4 regions of the Pseudomonas citronellolis genome follow, and region 1 is predicted to be linked to each of the others. Evidence: riboswitches for the same ligand, from Rfam matches in the RefSeq annotation. Region 1 holds a riboswitch; each other region holds the start of a gene.
What was found. Region 1 has a riboswitch for cobalamin ahead of cobW (cobalamin biosynthesis protein CobW). Riboswitches for the same ligand answer to the same signal wherever they lie in the genome.

Region 1 (3,959 bases):
CGCTGCTCCGTACATTCGGACAGGATCTGTATCTGTGCGACAGATTGCCGCAGGCATAGGCTGTCAGACCAGACCCCGGACGAAGGACAGCGACCATGGACGCGGAAACCCTGACGATCCTGCTGACAGTGGGCACCGCCCTGGGCCTGCACCTGGGCGTGCGCTGGTACATCCGCCACGGCCTGCCCGGACGTGGGCCGGATGATTGGATGGCGTAGGCATCATCGCGGATGAATCCGCTCCTACGGGATGAGCGAGCATGGCTCTTCGTAGGATGGTGTTGAGCGAAGCGATACCCATCAGCGCAACCGCATGGGTTTCGCAAGCTCAACCCATCCTACGAAGAGCGCCTCGGAGCAGACAGTTGCTCCTGCAAGGTGCGGAGAAACGCCATCGCCACGGCGGGGGGCTGTGGGGCCGGGTTTAAGAGCGCCCTCTCCCTAACCCTCTCCCTGAAGGGAGAGGGGACCGTTGGGCAGAGTTGGATGTGCTGCAGTTAGCCGGCTGTCTCGGCGGTTTCCGGCTGAAACCACTCCTCCTCTCGGCACGGACAAGCCCCCTCTCCCTTCAGGGAGAGGGCTGGGGAGAGGGAAAGGCGCCACACCCAGCACCAGAGCATCCGGTTGGCACCATTCGCGAGCAAGCTCGCTCCTACAAACAAGCCCCAGCCATCTGCCATCAATCCGGCCGATACAGATGTGCATGCCCCGCGCTATACAACGACGACTCGCCGCCCCCCTCCGCCGCCAGCACCCGCCCGACCAGAATCAGCGCAGTCCGCTTGAAGCCCTTGGCCCGGGCCTTGGGCAGGATGTCTCCGAGGGTGCCGCTGACCTGGTCCTGATCCGGCCAACTGGCGCGGTGGATCACCGCGATCGGGCAGTCCGCGCCGTAGTGCGGCAACAGCTCCGCGACGATCTTCTCCAGCTGGCCCACGCCCAGGTGGATGGCCATGCTCGCCCGGTGCCGCGCCAGGTCGCCCAGGGATTCCCCCTCGGGCATCTTCGTGCGGCTGGCGTAGCGGGTGAGAATCAGCGTCTGCGACACCTCCGGCAGCGTCAGCTCGCAGCCCAGCAGCGCGGCGCAGGCGGCAGTTGCAGTGACGCCGGGGACGATCTCGTAGGGAATGCCGAGCCGGCGCAGGTGCTGGATCTGCTCGCCGATGGCGCCGTACAGCGAAGGGTCGCCGGAATGCACGCGGGCCACGTCCTGGCCTTTCGTGTGGGCCTCGGCCAGCAGCGCGACTATCTGCTCCAGATGCAACTCGGCGGTGTTCACCACCACCTCGGCGCCGTGCCCTTCGAGCACCGCCTCGGGCACCAGCGAGCCGGCGTAGAGGATCACCGGGCAGCTGCGCAGCAGACGCTGGCCCTTGACCGTGATGAGCTCGGGATCGCCGGGGCCGGCGCCGATGAAATAGACCGTCATGGGCGTTTCGCTTCGGATCGGGAAAGGCGCAGTCTACCCCAGCCCGCTATCCCATCAGAGCCGGCGCCATGGCCAGCGCGCAGGTGGCGTTGGCGCTGCGCCGCTTGGGCACCACCAGCCGCGCCGGGCCCTCGGCCAGCGCTTCGGCCAATGCCAGGGCAGCAGCCTCAGCCACGCCAGCGCTGCCGGTGACCTGGCGAGCCCGCTCGGAAGTGGAAGTCAGCCGCTGCTCATATGGCGCCAGGCGCTGCGCATCCAGCAGTTCCAGGGGTAGGCGCAGTTGCCGCGACAGGTCGCGCAGGCCGCCTTCCAGGGCCTTGGCCTCGCTGCTGGCCAAGGCGCTCAGCGCCGCCTCGTCGAGGCCGGCCTCGCGCAGGCAGGCGCGCAGCAGGGCGAGCAGTTCGTCGGCGCCGCAGCCACGGCGGCACCCCAGTCCGGCAACCAGTATCACGCGGGCGATCCTTCCACGGGCAATCGCCGGGCAGCACAGCACGGCCCAGGCAGAGCGTCAACCGGCCCGGCGGCGATTGACCGCCCGCCGGGCACTGCGTAGCCTTTGCCGCTTCGAGGTTCTCCGGCCCGGCGCCGGAGCTAAGAGGGAACGTGGTCAAGGCCACGGCTGCCCCCGCAACTGTGAACGATCCAAACCCCTTCGAATGCCACTGCCCACGGGCGGGAAGGCGAAGGCCAGGCGCAAGCCGGATCGTGAGCCAGGAGACCTGCCTCGAACCAGCATTACCACAACCGGGCGGGGTGATCCGGTGGCGGCTTCCGACGCGCGGAACCTCCGTGCGCGCGCCTCTGCCTCCCGCCATCGCAGCGCAGAGGCGACCATGCAAACCCTGGCCAAGCTCCCCGTCACCATCGTCACCGGCTTCCTAGGCGCCGGGAAGACCACCCTGCTCCGGCACATGCTCGACAACGCCGAAGGTCGCCGCATCGCGGTGATCGTCAACGAGTTCGGCGAACTGGGCATCGACGGCGAAATCCTCAAGCAATGCTCCATCGGCTGCAGCGAAGAAGAAGCCGTGGGCCGCGTCTTCGAACTGGCCAACGGCTGCCTGTGCTGCACCGTGCAGGAAGAATTCTTCCCGGTAATGCGCGAACTGGTGGCGCGTCGCGGCGAGCTGGACCAGATCCTCATCGAGACCTCCGGCCTGGCCCTGCCCAAGCCCCTGGTGCAGGCCTTCCAGTGGCCGGAAATCCGCAATGCCTGCACGGTCGACGCGGTGATCACCGTGGTCGACAGCCCGGCAGTGGCCGCCGGCACCTTCGCCGCGCATCCCGAGCAGGTGGACGAGCAGCGCAGGCAGGACCCGAACCTGGACCACGAATCGCCGCTGCACGAGCTGTTCGAAGACCAGTTGGCCAGCGCCGACCTGGTGGTGCTGAACAAGGCCGACCTGCTCGATGCCGACGCCCTCGCGCAAGTGCGCGCGCACGTATCCGAAGAACTGCCGCCGGCGGTGAAGATCGTCGAAGCCAGCGCCGGCCAGCTGCCGCTGTCGGTGCTGCTGGGGCTCAACGCCGAGGCCGAGCTGCACATCGACAGCCGCCCCACCCACCACGACCACGAAGGCCATGGGGACCACGACCACGACGAGTTCGACTCCTTCCACGTCGACCTCCCGGAAGTGCAGGAACAGGCCCTGCTCGCCGCCCTCGGCCAACTGGTGGAGCGCCACGCGGTGCTGCGCGTCAAGGGCTTCGCGGCCATCCCCGGCAAGCCCATGCGCCTGCTGGTGCAAGGCGTGGGCAAGCGCTTCGACAAGCACTTCGACCGCCAGTGGCTGAGCGACGAAACCCGCGCCACCCGCCTGGTGGTGATCGGCCAGGAGCTGGACCAGGCCGCCATCGCCAACGAGTTGCGCACCGCGCTGGCGTGAATACCCTCACCCCCAACCCCTCTCCCGGAGGGAGAGGGGGGCTGATCCGGCGCTTCGCCGATATGCCAGCGCACGAGCACGGGCCATGCCCATCGGTAAGCACAATGTCCGCGCGCACACCGAACCGGCCCCCTCTCCCTTCAGGGAGAGGGCTGGGGAGAGGGCGCTCCTGACCGAGCGAAAGAGGTCCCCCGCATGCACCTGCTGCGCACCCAACCCGGCGGCTTCGTCCCCGACGACGGCATCGCCCACCTGGCCCAGACGCCCGCCGAGCTGGTCATCCTCTGCAGCGGCGACTCGCACCTGGCGCTGCTCGCCGAGGCCGCCCGCGCACTGCCCGACGACTACCCGAGCCTGCGCCTGGCCAACCCCATGCAGTTGCAGAACCACGCCTCGGTGGACCTCTACGTCGACGAGGTGCTGCGGCACGCCAAGGTCATCCTGATCTCGGTGCACGGCGGCGTCGGCTACTGGCGCTACGGCATCGAGCAACTGGTGGCCCTGGCCGGGCGCGGCGCCACGCTGATCCTGGTGCCCGGCGACGACAAGCCCGACCCCGAACTCAGCGCGCTGTGCAGCGTGCCCCCCGAGGAGGCCGAACGCCTCTGGCAGTACCTGCGCCAGGGCGGCCTGGACAACGCCCGG
Region 2 (3,959 bases), 1.4 Mb from region 1:
GCGGGGTGTCCAGGCGCGGTTCCAGCTTCGAGTAGAGGCCGTCCCAGCCCGGCTCGATGCGGCGGATGCGCTCCTCCAGCGGCGGGTGGGTGGCCAGGCCGAACCAGTGGTTGGCCAGGCCGTCGCTGAAGTACAGGTGGCTGAACTCGGCGCGGTGCAGGGCGCCGAGCAGCGAGCCGTAGCCGCCGACCTTCTTCAGCGCCCCGGCGATGCTGGCCGGGTTGCGGGTAAACTGCACGGCGGAGGCGTCGGCGAGATATTCGCGCTGGCGGTTCACCGCGGCCTTGATCAGGCTGCCGAAGAAGGTCCCGACCGAGCCCAGCCCCCACAGGCACAGGCCGGCGACGAAGGCCAGCGCGATGAAGCCCAGGGCCGAGCCGGAGCCGCTGTCGTTGCCGGCGTTGCTGCGCTGCATGCGGATGCGCGCCACGTCGTCGGCGCGGTGGCTGTCCCACAGGCCGCGGACCATGGTCTGGCCGATCAGGCCCAGCAGCAGGATGCCGTGCAGCAGCGCCACCAGGCGGGTGTTCAGGCGCATGTCGCCGTGGTGGATGTGGCTGAACTCGTGGGCGATCACCCCCTGCAGCTCGTCGCGGCTGAGCAGGGCGATGGTCCCGCGGGTGACGCCGATGACCGCGTCGCGCGGCGTCAGGCCGGCGGCGAAGGCGTTGATGCCGCTGTCCTCCAGCAGGTACACCGGCGGCACCGGGGTGCCCGAGGCGATGGCCATTTCCTCGACCACGTTGAGCACCCGGCGTTCATCGGCGTCGCGGGCGTCCAGGTTGATCAGCCGGCCGCCCAGGCGCTCGGCCACGGCGCGGCCGCCCAGGCGCAGCTGGCGGTGCTTGTACCAGGCGCCGACGATCACCACGCCGACCACCACCAGCGCCACCCACAGGTAGAGTTCGAAGTCGGGCAGGCGCTGCGGCGAGGTCCAGTGGCTGGCGGGCTCGCCGATGTGGCGCCAGAGCCAGCCCAGGACCAGGCTGGTGAGCGTCACCAGGCAGGCCACCGCCGCGGCCAGGAGCAGGATCAGCCGGCCGGTCTGGCGGCGGGCGCGGTCCTGGTGCTGGAAGAAGTTCATCGCGCGGGCCGCCCGTCAGAAGGCGACCTTGGGCGCGTCCTGGATCTGCTGGCTGTCGGCGAACTCCAGCTGCGCGACCTCGGCCTTGTGGCCGAAATTCGCCGCCAGCACCACGGCGGGGAACGACTGGCGGTAGGCGTTGTATTCCATCACCGCGTCGTTGTAGGCCTGGCGGGCGAAGGCCACCTTGTTCTCGGTGCTCGACAGCTCCTCGGTGAGCTGCTGCAGGTTCTGCGAGGCCTTGAGGTCCGGGTAGGCCTCCATGGTCACGTTGAGCCGCCCCAGCGCGCCGCCCAGGGCGCCCTCGGCGTTGGCCAACTGGGCCAGGCCGGCGGCGGCGCCGGGCTGGCTGGCGGCGGCCTTGAGCCCGGCCACCGCGGCATTGCGCGCGGCGATCACCGCCTCCAGGGTTTCCCGCTCGTGCTTGAGGTAGGCCTTGGCGGTTTCCACCAGGTTGGGGATCAGGTCGTAGCGCCGCTTGAGCTGCACCTCGATCTGCGCGAAGGCGTTGCGGTAGCGGGCGCGCAGGTTCACCAGGCGGTTGTAGATGGCGATGACGCCGAAGAACAGCACGGCGAGGACGAGCAGGGTGACCAGGGAGGAAACCGACATGGGAGGTCCTTTTCGAGCGTCGGGAAAGGTCCGCCGATGATAGCGGAAAGCTTCCACGGCGGAAGGAAAGGCATCACGGGCTGTGCCCGGAAGCGGAAGCATGCTGTAAAGGGCTGCCCTTGACGCCCCGCCGCACCGATGGTCAGATGCGGGCCGTTCCAGGTGTCTCATGCCGCCGTGCATGAGGTGAAACGGGAAGCCGGTGCGTCGCCCTTGGCGATCAGTCCGGCGCTGCCCCCGCAACGGTAAGCGAGCGGGGCATCCACGAGGCCACTGTGCTCAGGCATGGGAAGGCGGATGCTCCAGAACCCTCGCAAGCCCGGAGACCGGCCTGGAGCGTTGTTGGCAAACCCGCGGTGGGCGGGCGTGAGCCGGATTCCGGACGCGCTCGCGCCGGAACTCGCTGCGCCGCCTGCGAAATTCCCGTTTCGAGGCGATCACCTTGCACTTCCCTTCTTCCGAATCCGCACTTCGGCTTGCCCCCTGGCTCGCCGGCCTGTGCCTGAGCCCCTGCCTGAACGCCGAGCCCCTGGGCCTGCGCGATGAAATCGTCAGCGCCCCTTCGGTGGAGTCCACCACCGTCGCCGAGATGGCCCGCTACGGCAGCAAGCTCGAAGTCATCGAGCGCGAGCAGATCGAGCGCGCCGGCCCTAGCGCCGACATCACCCGCGTGCTGCAGATGTACGTGCCCGGCCTGTTCGTGGCGCCGAAGAACGGCCCCTTCGACTACGGCACCTACTCGCTGCTGGGCGGGCGCAACGACGACACCCTGATCCTGCTCGACGGCGTGCGCCTGAACAACCGCCTGTACGGCGGCCTCTACCTGGACACCCTGCCGATCACCGCGGTGGAGCGCATCGAGGTGCTCAAGGGCGGCCAGGGCCTGCTGTTCGGTACCCAGGCGGTGTCCGGGGTGATCAACATCGTCACCCGCAGCGCGCGCAGCCGCGAGGCTTCCGGCGAGGTCAACCTGGGCCTGGACAGCTTCCGCGGGCGCAATGGCGATGCGCGGGTGGAGAAGGTGCTGGAGAACGGCCTGGGCGACCTCGGCCTGCTGGCCTACGTCAGCCACAACCGCTCCGACGGCTACAAGCCGTTCCGCGAACAGGACATGACCGCCACCGTCAGCGACAAGCGCCGCTCCTACGACGTCAACGTGTTCGGCGCCAAGGCCATCCAGGCTTTCGGCGACAGCTCGCGCCTGGAGCTGTTCTACCAGTACGCCGACGCCGACCTGGACTTCGCCCGTCCGGCGGACAACCACCACACCAGCAACGACCGCATCCAGCAGATCGCCACGGCGACCTTCGAGCAGCGCCTGAACGACGACTTCAGCTGGTTCGCCAAGGCCCACCTGAACGACTGGGACACCCGCTACACGCGCATCTACAACCTCGCCGGCGGCGGCACCCGCACGCTCAACCACAACGACTACTGGGGCTTTACCGACTGGGGCGCGCAGCTGGAGGGCAAGGCGCGCCTGGCCGGCGGCCACGAGCTGGTCTTCGGCAGCGACAACCAGTGGTACAAGGGCCAGGACGACGTGCTGATCATCGACAACGACAAGGCCGAGTCCCACGCCCTGTACGCGCAGTTGCGCCCGCAGCTGGACCTGCTGCCGAACTGGCACCCCAGCCTGGGCGTGCGCCGCGAGGAAATGAGCGGCGGCGAGGGCGCCACCGTGTGGATGCTCACCTCGCTCTACGACCTCAGCGACCAGCTCAAGCTGCGCGGCCAGCTGGGCACCGCCTTCAAGCTGCCCAACGCCGAGCAGCTGTTCGTCAACGAGCCGGGCAGCGAGATCGGCAACCGCGACCTCAAGCCTGAGCGCAGCCGCAACGCCGAGCTGGGCCTGGACTACAGCGGCGCGCTGTTCGGCCAGCCCTGGAGCGGCAGCGTCACCATCTTCCGCCGCGAGATAAAGGACCTCATCACCCTGGCCGGCGACCAGTGGGTGAACGGCGACGGCGAGATCGAGGTGCGCGGCATCGAGGCCAACGGCCAGTGGCGGCTGGGCGAGCACTGGCAGCTGGACGCCGACGCCACCCGCAACCTGGTGGACACCCGCGAGGGCGTGACCGTGAACAACATCCCGCACTTCTTCGCCCGCACCCGCCTGGGCTACGACCAGGGCCCGTGGGGCTTCGGTATGGCGCTGCGCTACGTCGGCTCCATCGTCAGCCCCCAGGGCGACGACTACGGCCACTACAGGGTGCTCGACGGTGATGCCTACCGCTACCTGGACGGCGCCCGCCGCCACCGC
Region 3 (3,959 bases), 1.9 Mb from region 1:
GTACAGGCGGCCCTGTTCGTCATGGAACTTCAGCGACAGGTGGCGCTCGTCGATCAGCGCGCGGGCGGCGGGGGTCAACCGCGCGTCGGCGGGCAGCCGCAGCTCGGTGCCTTCGCTCAGGCCGTGGCGCTCGCGCAGCCAGCTTTCGGTGATGAAAGTGCTCATGGCCGCCTCACTGTTCCTGCCAGTTGGCCGGCCAGGCCACGTAGAGGAAGCGCACCCGGCTGGGGGTGCCGAACTCGATGGCGCTGCCCTTGGGAATGAACAGCAGGTCGCCGGGCTGGCCCACCAGGGTCTCGCCGTTCTGGCGGATGTGCAGCTCGCCCTCCAGCACCAGGTCCACTTCGTCGTAGTTCAGCGTCCAGGGGAAGAAGGCGTTTTCCCACTGCATGAAGCCGGCGCCCATGCTGCTGCCGTCCTCGGCGCCGACCACGTCGGTGATGCCGATCTGGTATTCGCCCGGCACGCCTTCCAGGCGGCCGAAGCGCACGCTGCCGCCCTTCACCAGCTTGATCCCGCCGGCGCCGGTGCGCGCCTCGAAGGCCGCCCGGGCCACGCTGGCGCCGCCCTGTTGCGCGGCCTTGCGCACCAGTTGGTCGACCAGTTGCGCATCCACTTCGGCGGGCAGCCGCGCCAGCACCTCGGCGCGAATCCGCGTCAACTCGTCCTCGCTCGGCCCGGCCGCGGCCGGTTCACTCGCGGCCGCCGCCGGCTCGCCGGCCACCCGCTCGACCAGCGCCAGGCCAGCCTGCTCGGCGACCGTACGCGCCTCGGGGGTGACGATGCAGCGCGGCAGCTCCACGGCCAGGGAACTCTGCCCGGCGGCGATGGCTTCACGGATGTCGTTGGCGGTAATCAGCTTCTTCATCTCAACAGGTCCTCGATCGGATTCCGTGCGTTCAACAGCGCGCGCAGGCGCTCGATGCTGGCGGGGTCGTCGCTGGCGGTGTGGACGATCGCGCCGTCGATGCCGTGGGCGCGCAGCAGGCGCTCGATGGCGGGCAGGTCGACGCCGGGCAGGTCGCACTTGCTGATCACCCCGATCAGCCGCTTGCCGGCGTGGATGTCCAGCAGCCCGGGCGGCAGCCGGCACTCCGTCGCATCGGCGGGGTGCACGTAGACCAGGGTGTCGACGTCGTCGGTGCTGGTGATCAGCGCGCGGTACAGGCGCGGGTGGCTGACGAACTCGCCGGGGGTGTCCAGCGCGCCGCCGGGGCCGTAGTCCAGCGCCTGGGTCTTGCGCGCCGCTTCGGGGTTGCCGCACAGGGCATTGAACAGGGTGGTCTTGCCGGCTCCAACGCCACCGATCAGGGCATAACGCGGCGCGTCCATGGTCAGCTCCTGGTCACCGGGCAGACGCTGTAGTCCAGCAGCCGGCCGAGGGCGGCGCAGGTCTGCGCCAGCGCCTCCTCCACCGCGCCGACGCTGCCGTGCAGCACCAGCGCGCCGCTGAAGCGGTCGAGGAAGCCGATGCGCACGTCGGCGGCCTTGGTGGCGAAGTCGCCGGCAATCATCGCGGTCTCGCCCGGGGTGAGGGTCATGATGCCGATGGCCTGCGCCCCAGGGACGCCGATCTTGCTCGACAGCTCCTCCTGGGGATGCGCGATCAGGTGCGCCAGGGTCACCTGCTTGCCCGGGACGAATTCCTGGATGATGCGCTCTTTGGACACGTGCTCCCCTCCTCTACTGCTTAGGAAGCTAACAAGTGCCCGGACGGCGGCCCTATCAAAATCCGGCAAAGTTTTCCGCCGCCCCGAAAGACCAGAAAACTCCTACAAAAACCGGCTGGAACGCCCGCGCGGCGCCGCATTGGCGGCTGCTGGCCGGAGCTTTCCGGCCGCGGTTCGCAGCGTGCTGAGTGACTTTGTCGCAGCCGCCGGGAAGCGCCCGGGCGCAGGCGGGGCGCCGCCATGGACGTGACGGACCGCAGAGGAAAGGGACGTCTGACGGACAGGTTCCGCATCGGCCCGACTTGCCCGGCCGCCGCGTTGTTCGTAAGGTGCGCACGTTTTCGTTCGAGGTAACGGGAAGCAGGTGAAAGGCCTGCGCTGCCCCCGCAACGGTAACCGACCGCAGGCCCCGTGCCTGCCGCGCTCCAATCCGCCACTGTGCGCCACGCATGGGAAGGCCGGGAGCGTGCGAGTCGGCAGCCCGGAGACCGCCCTCGACACGCATGACAGGTGTTGCGGAGGGCCGCACCTTCAAGCGCGGCCACTCCCGCCCTTGCCAGCCCTCCTCGAAAGTCCACTTTTGAGGAACCCCAGCGATGAAACTTTCCCGTCTTGCCCTGGCCGTCGCCGTGCTGCCCGCGGCGGCCTTCGCCGGCGACGATGCCGAACAGGCTTACCAACTGCCGTCGATGGTCATCACCTCGGCGCGCCAGGCCGAACCCCGCGGCCAGGCCACCGCGGCCAACACCGTCTTCACCCACGACGATATCGAGCGCCTGCAGGCGCGCAGCGTGCCCGAGCTGCTGCAGCGCGTGCCCGGCGTGCAGCTGAGCAACGCCGGCGGCCTGACCAGCTACTTCCTGCGCGGCACCAACCCCGGCCAGACCCTGGTGCTGGTGGACGGCCAGCGCATCGCCTCGGCCAGCAGCGGCATCGCCCGCCTGGACTACCTGAGCATCGACAACATCGAGCGCGTGGAAGTGACCCGCGGCCCGCGCTCGGCGCTGTACGGCGCCGACGCCATCGGCGGGGTGATCCAGATCTTCACCCGCCGCGGCGAAGCCGGCCTGCACCCGCAAGTGCGCCTGGCCGCCGGCAGCAACGGCACCTTCCAGCGCAGCGCCTCGCTCGCCGGCGGCGACGAGCGCACCCGCTTCGACCTCGGCGCCAGCCTCGACGAGAGCCGCGGCTACGACTACACCCGCGACAACGTCGGCGCCGACAGCGACCACGACGGCCAGCGCAACAAGGCCGTGCACCTGAACCTGGACCACCGCCTGAACGACGACTGGAAGGCCGGCTTCAGCCTCAACGACCAGCGCGGCGACAGCGAATACGACGACGCCTACAGCTACGCCCCCGCCGAGCCCCACGACGAGTTCCGCGTCAGCAGCTACAGCGGCTACCTCGAAGGCCAACTGACCTCGATGTGGAACAGCCGCGTGGAGCTGGGCCGCAGCTTCGACCGCAACAAGGCCGTCGGCGCCGCCGAGGTATGGAACAACGGCACCCTGGAAACCACCCGGCATTCGGCCAGCTGGCTCAACCGCCTGCAGCTGGATACCCGCAACCAACTAGCCCTGGGCGCGGACTGGTACGAGGACAAGGTCGAGGGCAGCACCGCCTTCGCCGAGGACAGCCGCACCAACCACGCCTTCTTCGCCCAGCACAGCTTCAAGGGCGAGGCCTTCTCCACCGAGCTGGGCCTGCGCCACGACGACAACGAGCGCTACGGCTCGCAGAACAGCTGGAACGCCGCCTTCACCCTGCCGGTGGGCGCCAGCCAGAGCTGGGTCGCCAGCTACGGCGAGGGCTTCCGCGCGCCGACCTTCAGCGACCTCTACTACCCCGGCGCCAGCAACCCGGACCTGAAGGCCGAGACCTCGAAGACCTACGAGCTGCAATGGCGCGGCGACTTCGCCGGCACGCACCTGGAGGCCGCGCTGTACCGTACCGAGGTGGACGACCTGATCGCCTGGGACAGCGCCAGCAACATGCCGCAGAACATCGCCAAGGCGCGCATCGACGGCTTCGAGGCCAGCCTGGCCCGTGAGGTCCTCGGCTGGCAGGCCAACCTCGGCCTGAGCATCCTCGACCCGCGCGACCGCGACACCGGCCACACCCTGCCGCGCCGCGCCCGGCGCACCCTGAGCCTGGACCTGGACCGCCAGTTCGGCGCCTTCGGCGTCGGCGGCACCTGGCGCGCGCTGAGCAACAGCTACGCCGACGCGGCCAACCAGGACCGCCTGGGCGGCTACGGCGTGCTCGATGTGCGCGGCAGTTGGCAGT
Region 4 (3,959 bases), 780 kb from region 1:
CGCCCTGGCGTTCCTCTGCGTGTCGGCCTTCTGGCTGGCCACGGCCTGGCCCAGCGGCCTGGGCGCGGTGTCCATCACCGGCGTGGTGCTGAGCCTGTTCGCCAGCCGCGACAACCCGGCCGGCGCCGGGCTGAACTTCCTGCGCGGCATCGTCCTGTCGGTACCTTTTGCCGGCGTCGCAGGCCTGGTGATACTGCCGTTGTGCGATGGCTTCCCGGCGTTGGCGCTGGTGCTGGGCGTGCCGCTGTTCATCGCCGCGCTGTGCATGACGCGGCCGCCGATCGCCGCCATCGCCTCGTCCTTCTGCATCTTCTATGTGAAGAACATCGGGCCGAGCAACGCGATGAGCTACGACCTCGGCCACTTCCTCAATTCGGCGCTGGCCACCGTGATCGGCGTGGCCTTCGCCGTGCTGGTGTTCAACCTGGTGCGCCTGGCGCCCGGGCAGCGCCATTACCGCCGCGTGCTGGCGGCCATCCTCGCCGACCTCGCGCGGCTCACCCGCGGTCCGTTGCCGCCGCTGGAGGTCTGGTTCGACGGCCGCAGCGCCGACCGCCTGCTGCGCCTGGCGCAGTTCTACAAGAACCTGCCGGCCGAGCGCCGCGCGCGCTGGCGCGGCGGCCTGCTGGCGCTGGACCTGGGCGACGAGCTGCTGTTCCTGCGCGCGCGCCTGACCGCTGCCCGCGGCCCCGTGCGCCGGGCCCGCGACGCCTACCTGCTGTGTTTGCACGACCTGCTGCTCGCCGGCGGCCCGCGCGCCGGCCGCGAGCAGGCCCTGCAGGCGGCCAGCGTGGCGCTGTTCAAGGCCCTGGAAAACGACCACCGGCTGCCGGCCGAGGACCGCGAACTGGCTCGCGCCACCCTGGTCCAGCTGCAGTTCATCTGGCTGCGCTGGTGCCGCCAGGACCCGGCCGCCGCGCCCGCGCAGCAGGCGCGACCCATCGCCGCCTCCGATTGACCGGCCACCCCGCCTGCCTCTAAGCTGCGCGCCTGCTACAGGTGCCCTCGGCCATGGCCGAAGGTGAAACAGGGAAGCCGGTGCAACCGAGCCAATTCGGTCATTCCGGCGCTGCCCCCGCAACGGTAGGCGAGTCACGCGGACGCAACAGCCACTGTGCCAACGGCATGGGAAGGCGCAGCCGCAGAGGTCCGGTGACCTTCACTCGCGAGCCCGGAGACCGGCCCGTAGCGACGACGACGCGCAGGAAGCCGTCGGGCGCTGCCCAGGCCGCGCTCCGATCGCCCCGCGTCATCCCGGTTTACTAGCCGCGCGGGTGAGAGCGGTGGAGCGATCAGGCAGATGAGCATTCTCCTTCCAGCCACGGCCCCGCGCCGCGCGGCTACTTTCCGTCGTCCCTCCCGCACGCCCCTTCAGCCCCGGTGCCTTGGCATCGCGAGCACGGCCGCCTTCGGCCAGGAGACCCAACGATGAGCGAATCCCCGGAAAAGGACGAGCGCCACCGCGCGCGCATGCAGCGCAAGAAGGACGTGATCGACGAGAAGATCGCCCAGGCCCGGGACGAGCGCGGCGTGCTGCTGGTGCTCACCGGCAACGGCAAGGGCAAGAGCAGCTCGGCCTTCGGCATGCTCGCCCGCGCCCTCGGCCACGGCATGCAGGCCGGCGTGGTGCAGTTCATCAAGGGCGCCGCGAGCACCGGCGAGGAAGCCTTCTTCCGCCGCTTCCCCGAGCAGGTGCGCTACCACGTGATGGGCGAGGGCTTCACCTGGGAGACCCAGGACCGCCGGCGCGACATCGAGAAAGCCCGGCAGGCCTGGGACGTGGCCCGCGAGCTGCTGGCCGACCCGGCCGTCGGCCTGGTGCTGCTGGACGAGCTGAACATCGCCCTCAAGCACGGCTACCTGGAGCTGGACGCCGTGCTGGCCGACATCGCCGCGCGCCCGGCGCACCAGCATGTGGTGGTCACCGGCCGCGCCGCCCAGCAGGGCATGATCGACGCCGCCGACACCGTCACCGAGATGGGCCTGGTCAAGCACGCCTTCAAGGCCGGCATCAAGGCGCAGAAAGGAGTGGAGTTCTGATGCCCCAGGCGCGCCAGTGCCCGGCGCTGCTGATCGCCGCTCCCGCCTCGGGGCAGGGCAAGACTACCGTCACCGCCGCCCTGGCCCGCCTGCACGCGCGCCAGGGGCGCCGGGTGCGGGTGTTCAAGGTCGGCCCGGACTTCCTCGACCCGATGATCCTCGCCCGCGCCAGCGGCGCGCCCGTGCACCAGCTCGACCTGTGGATGGTCGGCGAGGCGCAGAGCCGCCGGCTGCTCTGGGAAGCGGCAGGGGAGGCCGAGCTGATTCTCATCGAAGGGGTGATGGGCCTGTTCGACGGCACGCCCTCGGCGGCCGACCTGGCGCGCACCTTCGATGTGCCGGTGCTCGGCGTGATCAACGGCCAGGCCATGGCGCAGACCTTCGGCGCCCTGGCCGTGGGCCTGGCCACCTACCAGCCGGGCCTGCCGTTCTCCGGCGTGCTCGGCAACCGCGTCGGCAGCCAGCGTCACAGCGACCTGCTGCGCGACAGCCTGCCGGAGTGGATCCGCTGGTACGGCGCGTTGCCGCGCAGCGCCGACCTGGAGCTGCCCAGCCGCCACCTGGGCCTGGTGCAGGCCGAGGAACTGGCCGACCTGGACGCGCGCCTGGACGCCGCCGCCGACGCCCTGGCCGCCAGCAGCGCGGTGGACCTGCCGCCGCCGGTGAGCTTCGCGGCGCCCACCGAGCACGAACTGCAAGCGTCCCTGGCCGGCGTGCGCATCGGCGTGGCGCGGGATGCCGCCTTCGCCTTCCTCTACCAGGCCAACCTCGACCTGCTGCGCGAGCTGGGCGCCGAGCTGAAGTTCTTCTCGCCGCTCACCGACGAATACTTGCCGGAGGTGGATAGCCTCTATCTACCCGGCGGCTATCCGGAACTGCACCTGGCGCAGCTGGAGAACAACCGCGCCATGGCCGAGGCCATCCGCGCCCACCATGCCGCCGGCAAGCCGCTGCTGGCCGAGTGCGGCGGCATGCTCTACCTGCTCGATGGCCTGACCGACGCCGAGGGCCGCAGCGGTCGGCTGCTCGGCCTGCTGCCCGGCCGCGCCACCCTGCAGAAGCGCCTTGCCGCCCTGGCCCTGCAGGAGGTGGAACTGCCGGAAGGCCCGCTGCGCGGCCACACCTTCCACCATTCGCTGCTGGACAGCCAACTGGAGCCGGCCCTGCGCGGCACCTGCCCGAACGCCAAGCCGGTGGCCGAGGCGGTGTTCCGCCTGGGCCGCCTGACCGCGTCCTATATCCACTTCTACCTGCCGTCGAACCCGGCGGCCGCCGCCGCGATCTTCCGCCCATGAACGAGCACGCCTACAGCCCCGAGGAACGCGCGGCCATCTACCGCGCCATCGCCGAGCGCCGCGACATGCGCCACTTCAGCGGCGGCGAGGTGGCCCCGGCGCTGCTGGCGCGGCTGCTGGAAGCGGCGCACCAGGCCCCCAGCGTCGGCCTGATGCAGCCCTGGCGCTTCATCCGCATCACCCGCCCGGCACTGCGCGAGGCCATCCACGGCCTGGTGGAGGCGGAGCGGGTGAAGACCGCCGAGGCCCTGGGCGAGCGCTCTGAGGAATTCATGCGGCTGAAGGTCGAGGGCATCCGCGACTGCGCCGAGCTGCTGGTGGCGGCCCTGGCGGACGGCCGCGAGGCCCACGTCTTCGGCCGCCGCACCCTGCCGCAGATGGACCTGGCCTCGCTGGCCTGCGCCATCCAGAACCTCTGGCTGGCGGCCCGCGCCGAAGGCCTGGGGCTGGGCTGGGTGTCGCTGTTCGATCCCGCCGCCCTGGGCGAACTGCTCAGCCTGCCGGCGGGCAGCGAGGCGGTGGCGGTGCTCTGCCTGGGCCCGGTGGCGGAGTTCTACCCGGCGCCCATGTTGGCCCTGGAAGGCTGGCGCCAGCCGCGCCCGCTGAACGAACTGCTTTACGAAA

Region 2: linked by a shared signal. The riboswitch ahead of PcP3B5_RS10355 (TonB-dependent receptor plug domain-containing protein) and the one ahead of cobW (cobalamin biosynthesis protein CobW) in region 1 are both predicted to bind cobalamin.
Region 3: linked by a shared signal. The riboswitch ahead of PcP3B5_RS25990 (TonB-dependent receptor domain-containing protein) and the one ahead of cobW (cobalamin biosynthesis protein CobW) in region 1 are both predicted to bind cobalamin.
Region 4: linked by a shared signal. The riboswitch ahead of cobO (cob(I)yrinic acid a,c-diamide adenosyltransferase) and the one ahead of cobW (cobalamin biosynthesis protein CobW) in region 1 are both predicted to bind cobalamin.

The regions. Positions count from the first base shown of each region.
Region 1 covers NZ_CP014158.1:884,790-888,748, reverse strand. Annotated here, with positions in the region: gene PcP3B5_RS32305 (hypothetical protein) at 96-218, shown strand; gene cobM (precorrin-4 C(11)-methyltransferase) at 679-1,428, opposite strand; gene PcP3B5_RS04070 (cobalamin biosynthesis protein) at 1,475-1,879, opposite strand; cobalamin riboswitch at 1,979-2,169, shown strand; gene cobW (cobalamin biosynthesis protein CobW) at 2,262-3,314, shown strand; gene cobN (cobaltochelatase subunit CobN) at 3,510-3,959, shown strand, end outside.
Region 2 covers NZ_CP014158.1:2,276,116-2,280,074, forward strand. Annotated here, with positions in the region: gene PcP3B5_RS10345 (M48 family metallopeptidase) at 1-1,084, opposite strand, end outside; gene PcP3B5_RS10350 (LemA family protein) at 1,100-1,696, opposite strand; cobalamin riboswitch at 1,840-2,045, shown strand; gene PcP3B5_RS10355 (TonB-dependent receptor plug domain-containing protein) at 2,139-3,959, shown strand, end outside.
Region 3 covers NZ_CP014158.1:5,932,720-5,936,678, forward strand. Annotated here, with positions in the region: gene eutT (ethanolamine utilization cob(I)yrinic acid a,c-diamide adenosyltransferase EutT) at 1-165, opposite strand, end outside; gene eutQ (ethanolamine utilization acetate kinase EutQ) at 173-868, opposite strand; gene PcP3B5_RS25980 (EutP/PduV family microcompartment system protein) at 865-1,332, opposite strand; gene eutS (ethanolamine utilization microcompartment protein EutS) at 1,335-1,670, opposite strand; cobalamin riboswitch at 1,981-2,180, shown strand; gene PcP3B5_RS25990 (TonB-dependent receptor domain-containing protein) at 2,267-3,959, shown strand, end outside.
Region 4 covers NZ_CP014158.1:1,660,953-1,664,911, forward strand. Annotated here, with positions in the region: gene PcP3B5_RS07560 (FUSC family protein) at 1-958, shown strand, start outside; cobalamin riboswitch at 981-1,201, shown strand; gene cobO (cob(I)yrinic acid a,c-diamide adenosyltransferase) at 1,429-2,040, shown strand; gene PcP3B5_RS07570 (cobyrinic acid a,c-diamide synthase CobB) at 2,040-3,335, shown strand; gene bluB (5,6-dimethylbenzimidazole synthase) at 3,332-3,959, shown strand, end outside.